Streptantibioticus cattleyicolor NRRL 8057 = DSM 46488: one gene and its partner. The protein of the gene in region 2 interacts with the protein of the main gene of each other region in a pairwise test. Links are inferred from orthologs where the notes say so. Each region holds a gene or a part of one and is shown on either strand. Other genes may lie near its edges.

Region 1 (3,424 bases), 4.0 Mb from region 2 along the record:
TTCGCCACCGTCGCCTCCGGCCCCGCCGTACGCGCCCTCGCCTTCCGCCTGGAACGCGGCGCCGACCAGCGCTGGCGGTGCACCGCCGTGGACTTCGCGGGCCCCTCGTGGCGGTGAGCGCGACGGCCCCCGCGAAACGCCGAAGGCCGGCCCCGCGATGCGGAACCGGCCCGGCAGAGGTGGCCTCGGTCGGCGGGGCGCTACTTCTTGCGGCGCCGGCCGCCCTTCTGCTGCTTGCGGCGCTCGGCGCGGGTCAGCCCGTCGCCCTCCTCGCCGGCGGCGGGCTCGCTGGTGAAGTCGCCCTCCACGATGTCGCCCTCACCGTCCACCTTGGGCGCGGAGAAGTGCAGCCGGTCCGGGCGCTGCGGGGCCTCCAGGCCCTTGGCGCGGATCTCCGGCCGCGGGGCGCCCACCGGCACCGCCTCCTGGCCACCCTGCGCCGGCACCTCGTCGGCCGCCACCGGAACCTCCTCGACCTGCTGCTCCACCTGGACCTCCAGGTTGAACAGGTAGCCGACGGACTCCTCCTTGATGCCGTCCATCATCGCGTTGAACATGTCGAAGCCCTCACGCTGGTACTCCACCAGCGGGTCGCGCTGCGCCATGGCCCGCAGGCCGATGCCCTCCTGGAGGTAGTCCATCTCGTACAGGTGCTCACGCCACTTGCGGTCCAGCACCGACAGCACCACGCGGCGCTCCAGCTCACGCATGATGTCCGAACCGAGCTGCTCCTCACGGAGCTTGTACTGCTCGTGGATGTCTTCCTTGATCATCTCGGCGATGAGGTCGGCGGTGACCCCGGCCCGGTCCCCGGCCTCCTCCTCGACGTCCTCGACGGTGACCTTGACCGGGTACAGCTGGGCGAAGGCGCTCCACAGCTTCTCCAGGTCCCACTCCTCCGCGAACCCCTCGGAGGTCTCCGCCTTGACGTAGTCGTCGATGGTGTCGTCCATGAAGTGGACGATCTGCTCACGCAGGTCCTCGCCCTCCAGCACCCGGCGGCGCTCACCGTAGATGACCTCGCGCTGCCGGTTGAGGACCTCGTCGTACTTGAGGACGTTCTTGCGGATCTCGAAGTTCTGCTGCTCGACCTGCGACTGGGCGGAGGCGATCGCCCGGGTGACCATCTTGTTCTCGATCGGCACGTCGTCCGGCACGTTGGCCATGGCCATGACGCGCTCGACCATCTGGGCCTTGAACAGCCGCATCAGGTCGTCACCGAGCGAGAGGTAGAACCGCGACTCGCCGGGGTCGCCCTGACGGCCGGAACGGCCGCGCAGCTGGTTGTCGATACGCCGCGACTCGTGGCGCTCGGTACCCAGCACGTACAGCCCGCCGAGCTCCTTGACCTCCTCGAACTCGGCCTTGACCGCCGCCTCGGCGCGCTCCAGCGCCTCCGGCAGCGCCGCCGCCCACTCCTCGACGTGCTCCACCGGGTCCAGACCGCGCTGCCGCAGCTCGGCCTCGGCGAGGTCGTCCGGGTTGCCGCCGAGCTTGATGTCGGTGCCGCGGCCGGCCATGTTGGTGGCCACCGTCACCGCACCCTTGCGGCCGGCCTGGGCGACGATCGTCGCCTCCCGGTCGTGCTGCTTGGCGTTGAGCACCTCGTGCGGCACGCCGCGCTTGGCGAGCTGCTGCGAGAGGTACTCGGACTTCTCCACCGAGGTGGTGCCCACCAGCACCGGCTGGCCCTTGGCGTGCTTCTCGGCGATGTCCTCGACGACCGCCGCGAACTTCGCCTCCTCGGTGCGGTAGATCAGGTCCGGCCGGTCCAGCCGCTGCACCGAGCGGTGGGTCGGGATCGGCACCACGCCCAGCTTGTAGATCTGGTAGAACTCGGCGGCCTCGGTCAGCGCCGTACCGGTCATCCCGGACAACTTGTCGTACAGCCGGAAGAAGTTCTGGAGGGTGATGGTGGCCAGCGTCTGGTTCTCGTTCTGGATCTCCACCCCCTCCTTCGCCTCGATCGCCTGGTGCATGCCCTCGTTGTAGCGGCGGCCGGCGAGGATACGGCCGGTGTGCTCGTCCACGATCATGACCTCGCCGTCCATGACGACGTAGTCCTTGTCGCGCTTGTACAGCTCCTTGGCCTTGATCGCGTTGTTGAGGAAACCGACCAGCGGCGTGTTGACCGACTCGTAGAGGTTGTCGATGCCCAGCCAGTCCTCGACCCGGGAGACGCCCTCCTCCAGCACGCCGACCGTGCGCTTCTTCTCGTCCACCTCGTAGTCGCGGTCGAGCTTGAGGCGCAGCACCAGCTTGGCGAAGTCGCTGTACCACTTGGTGGCCTGGTCGGCCGGGCCGGAGATGATCAGCGGGGTACGGGCCTCGTCGATGAGGATCGAGTCGACCTCGTCCACGATCGCGAAGTTGTGGCCGCGCTGCACCAACTCCTCCTTCGACCACGCCATGTTGTCACGCAGGTAGTCGAAGCCGAACTCGTTGTTGGTGCCGTACGTGACGTCACAGGCGTACTGCTCCCGGCGCTCGGCCGGGGTCATGTTCGCCAGGATGCACCCCACCGACAGGCCCAGGAAGCGGTGCACCCGGCCCATCCACTCCGAGTCACGCTCGGCCAGGTAGTCGTTGACGGTGATCAGGTGCACGCCCTTGTCGGAGAGCGCGTTCAGATACGCCGGCAACGTACCCACCAGCGTCTTGCCCTCACCGGTGCGCATCTCGGCCACGTACCCCAGGTGCAGCGCGGCGCCGCCCATCAGCTGGACGTCGTAGTGGCGCTGGCCGAGCACGCGCTTGGCCGCCTCGCGCACCGTGGCGAACGCCTCGGGCAGCAGGTCGTCCAGGCTCTCGCCGTCGGCGTAACGCTGCTTGTACTCGTCGGTGAGGCCCCGCAGCTCGGCATCCGTCAGGTTGACGAAGTCCTCTTCGATGGAATTGACCTGGTCCGCGATGCGGTGCAGCTTGCGCAGGATCTTTCCCTCACCTGCGCGCAGGATCTTGCCGAAGACGGACACGTAGGCTGGCTCCTTGCCGGTCGGGCCTGGCACGTTACTCTCGCGCTGGGCACAGCGGGTGGTTCCCTCTCCCCGGTGGGAGACCCGCCGGGGACGTCCTTGTAGGGCCCGCTGCAACGGCCATCGTAAGCGAGGACACCAGCGGGTCGGGAGGTCCGCCGTAGGACCGGCGTGCTGTCACCCCGGGCGGTGACGGAAAACGTACATAAAGGGGGCACCGGCGGGCCGGCGCCCACGGGCGCGCAGGCCGGGAAAACGGTGTGCCCCCCGCCACCGGGCAACGCCATACTCCGTGGATGGAACCCGTTTCGCTGACCACCGAACGCCTGCTGCTGCGGGCACCGGAGCCGGGCGACGCCGCCGCCGTCCACGCCGCCTGCCAGGATCCGGAGATCCCGCGCTGGACCACGGTGCCCTCCCCCTACACCCGCGCCCGCGCCGAGGCGTTC
Region 2 (7,738 bases):
TCGCCCATCAGCCGGTGCAGCCGCGCCTGGGCCGACCGCATGCGGATGACGTCCTCGGTGGCGCCCAGCTCGGTGACGGCCGCGACGGCCCGCTCGTAGTGGTCGCACGCGGCGGCGAACTCGCCGCGCACGGTCAACCGGTCGGCCAGCTCCGTCCGCGCGAACGAGATCCCGAACCGCTCACCCAGCGCCTCGAACTCGGCGAGCGCCGTCTCCAGGTACACGTCCGCGTCCCGCCCCTCCTGGCCGGTCACGACCCGCATCTTGCCCATGTGCAGCCGGGCCAGCGCGCGCACCCAGGGGTCCTCGTCGTCCAGCAGCGGTTCGAACGCCGTGAGCATGGCGTCGGGCCCCTGGAGCAGGCGTTCCAGCGCGCCGGCCAGTCCCAGCAGCGGGTTGCCGCGCCCGCTGCGCCGGCTGAACCGGTACGCCTCGTGGATCCACTCCGCCGCCTGCTGCGCGTCACCGCGCCCGGAGCTGACGAAGAGCACGACCAGCCCGTACACCATGGCCCGCACCTCGTCGGCCGCCTCGCCCGGCATCCTGGCGGCCACGGAGACCAGCTCCATCCCCTCGGTCCGGCGCCCGCTGAGCCACCAGTACCAGCCGGCCGCCGCCGCGAGCCGCATCGCCTCCCGCGCCTCGCCGGCCGCCAGCGCGCCGCGCATCGCGGCACCGATGTTGTCGTGCTCGGCGCCGAGCACGGTGAGCCACCGCAGTTGCCCGGCGCGGCGAAGACACGGCTCGGCGGTCTCGGCCAGCTCGGTGAAGAAGGCCAGATGCGCCCGGCGTGCCGCCTCGAACTCGCCCGCCTCGGCGAGCCGGTGCCCGGCGTACTCCTTGATCGTGCCGGTCATGCGGTAGCGGGGTGCGTCGCCGTCCTCGGCGAGCAGCAGTGACTTCTCGGTCAGCGCGGTGAGCAGTTCGAGCACCTGCTCCGGCCCGGCCCCGGGGCCGGCGCAGACCCGTTCGGCCGCCTCCAGGCTCGCCCCGCCGGAGAACACCGACAGTCTGCGCAGCACCGCCCGTTCGGCGTCGGTGAGCAGCTCCCAGCTCCAGTCGACCACCGCGCGCAGCGTCTTGTGGCGGGGGAGCGCGGTGCGGCTGCCGCTGGTCAGCAGGCGGAACCGGTCGTCGAGGCGCTGGGCGAGCCGGTCGACGGACATGGTGCGCAACCGGGTCGCGGCCAGCTCGATCGCCAGCGGCATCCCGTCCAGCGCCCGGCAGACGCGGGCCATCACCGCCAGTGTGCGGGCGTCGGCCGCCAGGTCCCGGCGCACCGCCCCGGCCCGGTCCCGCAGCAACTGGACGGCGGGGGAGGAGGCGATCTCGTCCGGGTCCGCCTCCTCGGCCGGCAGGGCCAGCGGCTCGACCGGCCACAGCGCCTCACCGGTGATGCCGAGCGGTTCCCGGCTCGTCGCCAGGACGCGCAGCCGACGGCACTCGCCGAGCACCCGGTGGGCGAAGACCGCCGCGGACTCGATCACGTGCTCGCAGTTGTCCAGGACCAGCAGCGCCTCCCGCTCACGGATCGCGGCGACCAGCCGGTCCGTCAACTCCGCGGTCGAGTGGCCGCCGAGCATGGCGTCCCGCAGGCCCAGCCCGGCCAGCGCCGCACGCGCCACGTCACCGTCCGGGCCGACACCGGCCAGCTCCACCAGCCAGGCCCCGCCCGGCAGTTCGCCGACGAGCGTGCGCGCCGTCTCCGTGGCCAACCTGGTCTTTCCCGAACCGCCCGGCCCGGTCAGCGTGGTGAGCCGGTGCGCGCCGACCAGCTCACGCACCGCGGCCACGTCGGCGTCCTTGCCCACGAAACTGGTCAGCTCGGCCCGCAGATTGGTCCGCCGCTCCGCCTCCCGCCGCCCCAACTCCCCCCGCAGCAAGGCGACATGGACCTTCGACAGCTCCGGCGACGGATCGACGCCCAGCGTGTCGGCCAGGGCCGCGCGCGTCCGCTCGTACACCAGCAGCGCCTCGCTGTCCCGGCCGGCCGCGGCGAGCGCACGCATCAGCGCGGCGACGAGCCGTTCCCGCACCGGGTGCGCGGCCACCAGGTCGGACAACTCCGCCACCATCCGCGCGCCGTCCCCCAGCGTGACCTCCGCCTCGGCCCGCTCCTCGACGGCGGTCAGCCGCATCGCCTCCAGCCGGGCGACCGCGGCGTCGAACCCGGCGCTGTCCCGCAGACCGACGTCCTGCAGGGCCGCCCCGCGCCACAGCCCCAGCGCCGCACGCAGCGGCTCCACCCGCCGGGAACCGTCCTCCGCGCCGCCCCGCGCCGCGCCGACGAGACGCTCGAACCGCACCGCGTCCACCGCGTCGGGCTCCACCGCCAGCCGGTAGCCGTCCGTATGCCCCTCGACCACCCCGTCCGGCAGCGCCTTCCGCAGCCGGGACACCAGGCGCTGCAACGCGTTCACCGCGTCCGCCGGCGGCTGCTCGCCCCAGATCCAGTCGACCAGCGACGCCTTCGGGACCACCTGGCCCGGCTTGAGCGCGAGGGCGGCCAGCAGCCCGCGCAACCGCGCCCCCGGCACCTGGGCCGAGCCGCCGTCGTCCCCGTGAACCTCCAACGGCCCCAGCAACCCGATCTGCACCCGCCGATTTTGCCACGGGGGAGCCGGCGGACCTCCCCCGCTCACCCCGGCGCTGGCAGACTCCTGGGCCATGGCGAACAGCGGACTGTGGGTCGGCGTCCTCACCGCGCTGACCGCGCTCGGGGCGAGTTACATCACCGCGCGGGCGACCTCCCGCGCGGCGCTGGTCCAGGCCCGGACCACGGCGACGGCACAGGCGCTGCGCGAACAGCGCGAGCGGCGCCGGGCCACCTACCGGGAGATGATGAACCGCGCGCACGCCTTCTCGGAGGTCACCTGGGAGATCGACGCCGTCGACGCCGCGCCCGACCGGCACACCAAGGACCGGCTCCTGACGCGCATGTACGAACGCATCGGCCCGGCCATCGGCGCCATGAACCGGGCCACCCACGAGGTCCGCCTCGACGGGCCCGCCGAGGTCTCCGCCGCCGCGGAACGGGTACGGCAGGCGGCACGCGGCGTCCAGCCCCGGCTCAAGGCGCTCATCGGTGACGGCGGCCCCGAGCGCAGGGCGGAGTACGACGCCGCGTACGTGGACTTCCGGGACGCCTTCATGGCCTTCGTCGGCCTGGCGAGGCAGGCGCTGGAGGTCGAGGAGGGCTGACGCACGGGGGGCGGGACGGCGGGGCGGCCCCCGTGCGGTGGTGCTCAGCGCAGCCGCAGCGCCTCGCGGACGGTGGTGAACAGGTCGGTCTGGTTGGTGACGCCGAGGACGCGGTAGGCCAGCGGGCCCTGGGCGGCGATGCGGACCTGGGTGCCGGTGTGCTCCTGGGACCGGCCCGGGGTGTTGGTCGAGTAGTTGACCTTCAGCTGCTGGCCCTCGTTGGTGACGAGGGTGGCGGAGAGCCCGGGCGGGGTGGCCTCCAGCGGGACGATCTGGCTGGTGTGGCCGTGGTCGGCGGTGGTGACGACGAGGGTGTCGGGGTGCTGGGCGGCGTAGGCGCGGGCGACCCGCACCGCCTTGTCGAAGGCGGCGGTCTCGCCGATCTGGCCGCAGGGGTCGGCGGCGTGGTCCTGCTTGTCGATGGAGGCGCCCTCGATCTGGAGGAAGAAGCCCTGCCGGGAGTGCTTCTGCTTGGCCTCCAGCAGGCGGATGGCCTTCGCCGCGGAGTCGGCCAGGCTCGGGGTGGCCGCCGGGCGGCCGGGGTTGGAGGTGACGCACCGCTGCGGGTCCGTGCCGCCGACCGCGGCCGGCTTGCCGGTCCACTCGGTGGGCACGTTGCCGGGGGCGAAGAGACCGAGGACCGGCCGCCCCGGCTCGGCCGCCTTCATCGACGCGTCGTCGGTGACGACCCGGTAACCGAGCCTGCGTGCCTGCTCGGTGACGGTGAGGCCCTTGTACCTGCCGTCGGTGACCTTCTGGTCGAAGCGCTGCCTGCCGCCGCCGAAGAGGACGTCGACCTTGTGACCGACCTCCTGCTCGGCGATGGAGCCCGGCCCGCCCGCGGCGATGGTGTCGGTGGGGCACTTGGCCATGTCGGCCGGGCCCTGGCAGGAGCGGTCGGTCACGTGCGAGGCGAGCACCGCCGGGGTGGCGTCGGTGAGTTCGGCGGTGGTGACGTCACCGGTGGCGTAGCCGTTGCGCTGGGCCAGCTCCAGCAGGGTGCGCACCGGCTTGTCGGTGCCGGGGGTCTTGGAGACGCGTCCGTTGACCGTCTTCACGCCGGTGGCCCAGCCGGTGCCGCTGGCGGCGGAGTCGGTGACGTAGTCCGGCGTGCCGTCGGCGTGCACGGCGTACGTGGTGTACGCGCCGGTGAGCGGGAACGCGTCCATGTTCAGGCGGCCGTTGGCGCCGACCGTGTAGTCCCGGGCGAGGGTGATCTCCGAGTCGCCCATGCCGTCGCCGATGAGCAGGATGACGTTCCTCGCCTTCCCGCCCTGGATCGCGGACTTCGCCCGGTCCTTGCCGTCGAAGGCGCCGGCGGTGGTGGTCACGGCCACGGCGGCCGTGGTGGCCGCGATCAGCGCGGTGGCGACGGTGAGGTGACGGCGGGTGGGTCTGGGCATGGGAACGACTCCTTGTGGTGCCCGTCGTGGCGTTCGACGGGCGGATGCGGGGAACGACGGACGTCAGATCACCATGCGTTCGCAAAGCGAAGGTAAACGAACGGTCGAGAACGGCTGGCCAGGGCATGATCAGCGGTGACCGCCGGGCCGTCGGCACCGTGCAACCTTCCGCCGTCCTCACGAGTCTCCGCGCTGTAAGGGCAACACCTGGACCACCGGCCCCGTCACCGCCGATGGCGAGACCCGCCACTACCGGGTCCTCGTCACCAACGACGGCGGCACCACCACCTACAGCGCGGTCGGCCTCGTCGCCTACGCCCCGAACGAACTCTGGCTCGACGTCCCCGACACCGTCGCCCCCCAGTACGCCCCCGACCTGACGCTGCGCCGCTGCGCCGACGGCATGCAGGCGACCGCCTCGGACAGCGCTCCGGCACCGTTGCGTGACTTCACCGGCTTCGAGATCGAGCGCCGCGAGGCGACCTCCGACACCTGGTCGGTCGTCCTCCACCACGCCTTCGACCCGCGTTCCGCCTCGGCCACCGTCTGCGACCCGCTCCCCGCCGACGGGCACCGTTACGAGTACCGGGCCCGGTCCTACGACGCGGCCGGCAACTACTCGCCGTACAGCGTGACCGTCACGGCGTCCCTGCCGGTCCCCGCGCCCGCCGGGCCCGGCCGGATCAGCGGTACGACGGCGGCGCGGGAGCGCTGACGCGACCTACGCGGCCGGTTCGGCCCGGGCCTGCGCCTGGCCGGCCAGCCGTGCCGCCAACTCCTCGGCCAGCCGCGCGGCCGGGCCGCGACGGCGACGGGAGAGGGCGAGCCCCAGGTGGCGGCGGGGGCTCAGCGCGGCCAGCGGGAGCGCGACCAGCCCCGGGTGGCGGGTCAGCCCGATCTCGGGGATCAGCGCGATGCCGATCCCGGCGAGGACGAGCGACTGGGCGAAGTCGTAGTCGGTCGCGGTGCACGAGATCCGCAACGCGACGTGGGCCAGATCGGCGTAGTGGACGAGCTGGTCGGCCGACTTGCGGCACCCCAGGATCCAGCGCTGATCGGCGAGTTCGGCCAGGTGCGGTGGCTCGGGACGGGACCGGTGGCGGGCCGCGGCCGGATGGTGGCGCGGCAGCACGACGCGCCGCCCTCGACGCGGGCGTGCGGCTGATCGACACCGCCGACTGCTACCAGTGGCACGCGGACGAACTCGGCCACAACGAACGGCTCGTCGCCCGCGCGCTGGCCGCCTACGGCAGCGGCGCGGACGACGTCCTGGTGGCCACCAAGGGCGGCCGGGGCCGCCCCGGCGACGGAACGTGGACGGTCCACGGCGACCCGCGCCACCTGCGCCGCGCGGCCGAGGCGTCGGCGGCCCGGCTCGGGGTGGCGGCGATCGGCCTGTACCAACTGCACAAGCCGGACCCCGCCGTCCCCTTCGCCGACTCCGTCGGCGCGCTGCGCGACCTGGCCGACGCCGGAACCATCCGGATGGTCGGCCTCTCCAACGTCGACCCCGACCAGATCCGCACCGCCCGGGAGATCCTCGGCCCACGCCTCGTCTCCGTGCAGAACCGCTTCTCCCCGGCCCACCCCACCACCCGCGACACCCTCGACCTGTGCACCGCGCTCGGCCTCGCCTTCCTGCCGTGGAGCCCGCTCGGCGGAATCTCGGTCAGCGCCGTGGACGACCCGGGGACCACCACACCGCCCCCGGACACCCCCTTCCACGCCCTCGCCCGCGACCGGGGTGTCAGCCCGCAGCAGATCTGCCTCGCCTGGCACCTGGCGCTCTCCCCGGTGGTGATCCCCATCCCCGGCGCCCGCCGCCCGGCCTCCATCCGCGACTCCGCCGCGGCGGCCCGGCTCACGCTGTCGCAGGCCGAGTTGGCGAGGCTGAGCCCCGGTACGTGAGAGCCCGGGCGCGGTGTCAGGGCCGTGACAGTCGTATGTCAGCCCCGTCCGGGATCGTGATCGCAACAAGCGTCACGAAAGGACTTCCGATGAGCCAAGCGCTTCCCATCCCCGAGGGCCTTCCCGCGGAGCGCGACGCGGGCCCCTTCGACCCGCCCCGCGGCATCACCCGGATGCGCGAGGCCCGCCCGGTCATGCCCCTGATCTTCCCCGACGGCCACGAGGGCTGGCTCGTCACCGGTTACGACGCGGTCCGCCAGGTCATGGCCGACACCCGGTTCAGCTCCCGCCTGGACATCGGCATCGTCCACGTGCCGTACCAGACCCCCGGCATGCCCGCCCCCACCGAACCGTCCCCGCAGATACCGGGGATGTTCATCGCCATGGACCCGCCGGACCACACCCGGCTGCGCCGCAAGCTCACCGGTGCCTTCACCGTCAAGCGCATGAAGATGCTCGAAGAGCACATCATCGACATCACCGAGCGGCAACTGGACGCCCTGGCGCGGCTGACCCCGCCGGTCGACCTGGTCAAGGAGTTCGCCCTGCCGGTGCCCTCCCTGGTGATCTGCGAACTCCTCGGTGTCCCCTACGAGGACCGGGAGACCTTCCAGAGCAACTCCGCCCAGTTCCTGGTCAAGGACCAGACGGTCGAGGAGAAGGTGGGCGCGTACAACGCGTTGACCACCTACCTCGCCGAACTGGTCACCCGCAAGCGCGCCGAGCCCGGCGACGACATCCTGTCCGACCTCGCCCGCCACGACGACCTCACCATCGAGGAACTGACCGGCATCGCCTTCCTGCTGCTGCTCGCCGGCCACGAGACCACCGCCAACATGCTGGCGCTGGGCACCTTCGCACTCCTGGAGAACCCCGGACAACTCGCCGAACTGCGCGCCGACCCCGGCCTGATCCCCGACGCCGTCGAGGAACTGATGCGCTACCTCTCCCTCGCCGACGTCTTCTACCGCTACGCCACCGAAGACATCGAACTCGGCGGCGAGACCATCCCGAAGGGGTCGACCGTCGTCGTCTCCCTGCTCGCCGCCAACCGCGACCCCCACCGCTTCGACGACCCCGACACCCTCGACATCCACCGCAAGGCCCGCGGCCACCTCTCCTTCGGCCACGGCGTCCACCAATGCCTCGGCCAGCAACTCGCCCGCATAGAGATGCGCGCCGGCTTCGACGGCCTCCTCCGCCGCTTCCCCACCCTCCACCTCGCC

Evidence for each region. Proteins that work in one complex are often made in the same cells at the same time.
Region 1: the proteins of SCATT_RS27035 (region 2) and secA interact in binary tests that used the Escherichia coli proteins (3 or more experiments, as listed by UniProt). The link is inferred for Streptantibioticus cattleyicolor NRRL 8057 = DSM 46488 from one-to-one orthologs.

Annotation. Positions count from the first base shown.
Region 1 is NC_017586.1:2,124,532-2,127,955, forward strand. Bases 1-3,297 are described here. They hold secA (preprotein translocase subunit SecA), read right to left. Parts: upstream 2,976-3,297; coding sequence 201-2,975; downstream 1-200. Other genes in these bases: SCATT_RS09365 (Rv3235 family protein), read left to right, coding at 1-117; SCATT_RS09375 (GNAT family N-acetyltransferase), read left to right, coding at 3,272-3,297. Also shown: more of SCATT_RS09375, read left to right, coding at 3,298-3,424. UniProt on the Escherichia coli protein: Required for protein export, interacts with the SecYEG preprotein conducting channel.
Region 2 is NC_017586.1:6,145,470-6,153,207, forward strand. Bases 2,426-5,255 are described here. They hold SCATT_RS27035 (alkaline phosphatase), read right to left. Parts: upstream 4,605-5,255; coding sequence 3,246-4,604; downstream 2,426-3,245. Other genes in these bases: SCATT_RS27025 (BTAD domain-containing putative transcriptional regulator), read right to left, coding at 2,426-2,597; SCATT_RS27030 (vWA domain-containing protein), read left to right, coding at 2,668-3,201; SCATT_RS27040 (fibronectin type III domain-containing protein), read left to right, coding at 5,008-5,255. In the rest of the region: more of SCATT_RS27025, read right to left, coding at 1-2,425; more of SCATT_RS27040, read left to right, coding at 5,256-5,319; SCATT_RS27045 (LysR family transcriptional regulator substrate-binding protein), read right to left, coding at 5,326-5,736; SCATT_RS27050 (aldo/keto reductase), read left to right, coding at 5,682-6,512; SCATT_RS27055 (cytochrome P450), read left to right, coding at 6,602-7,738.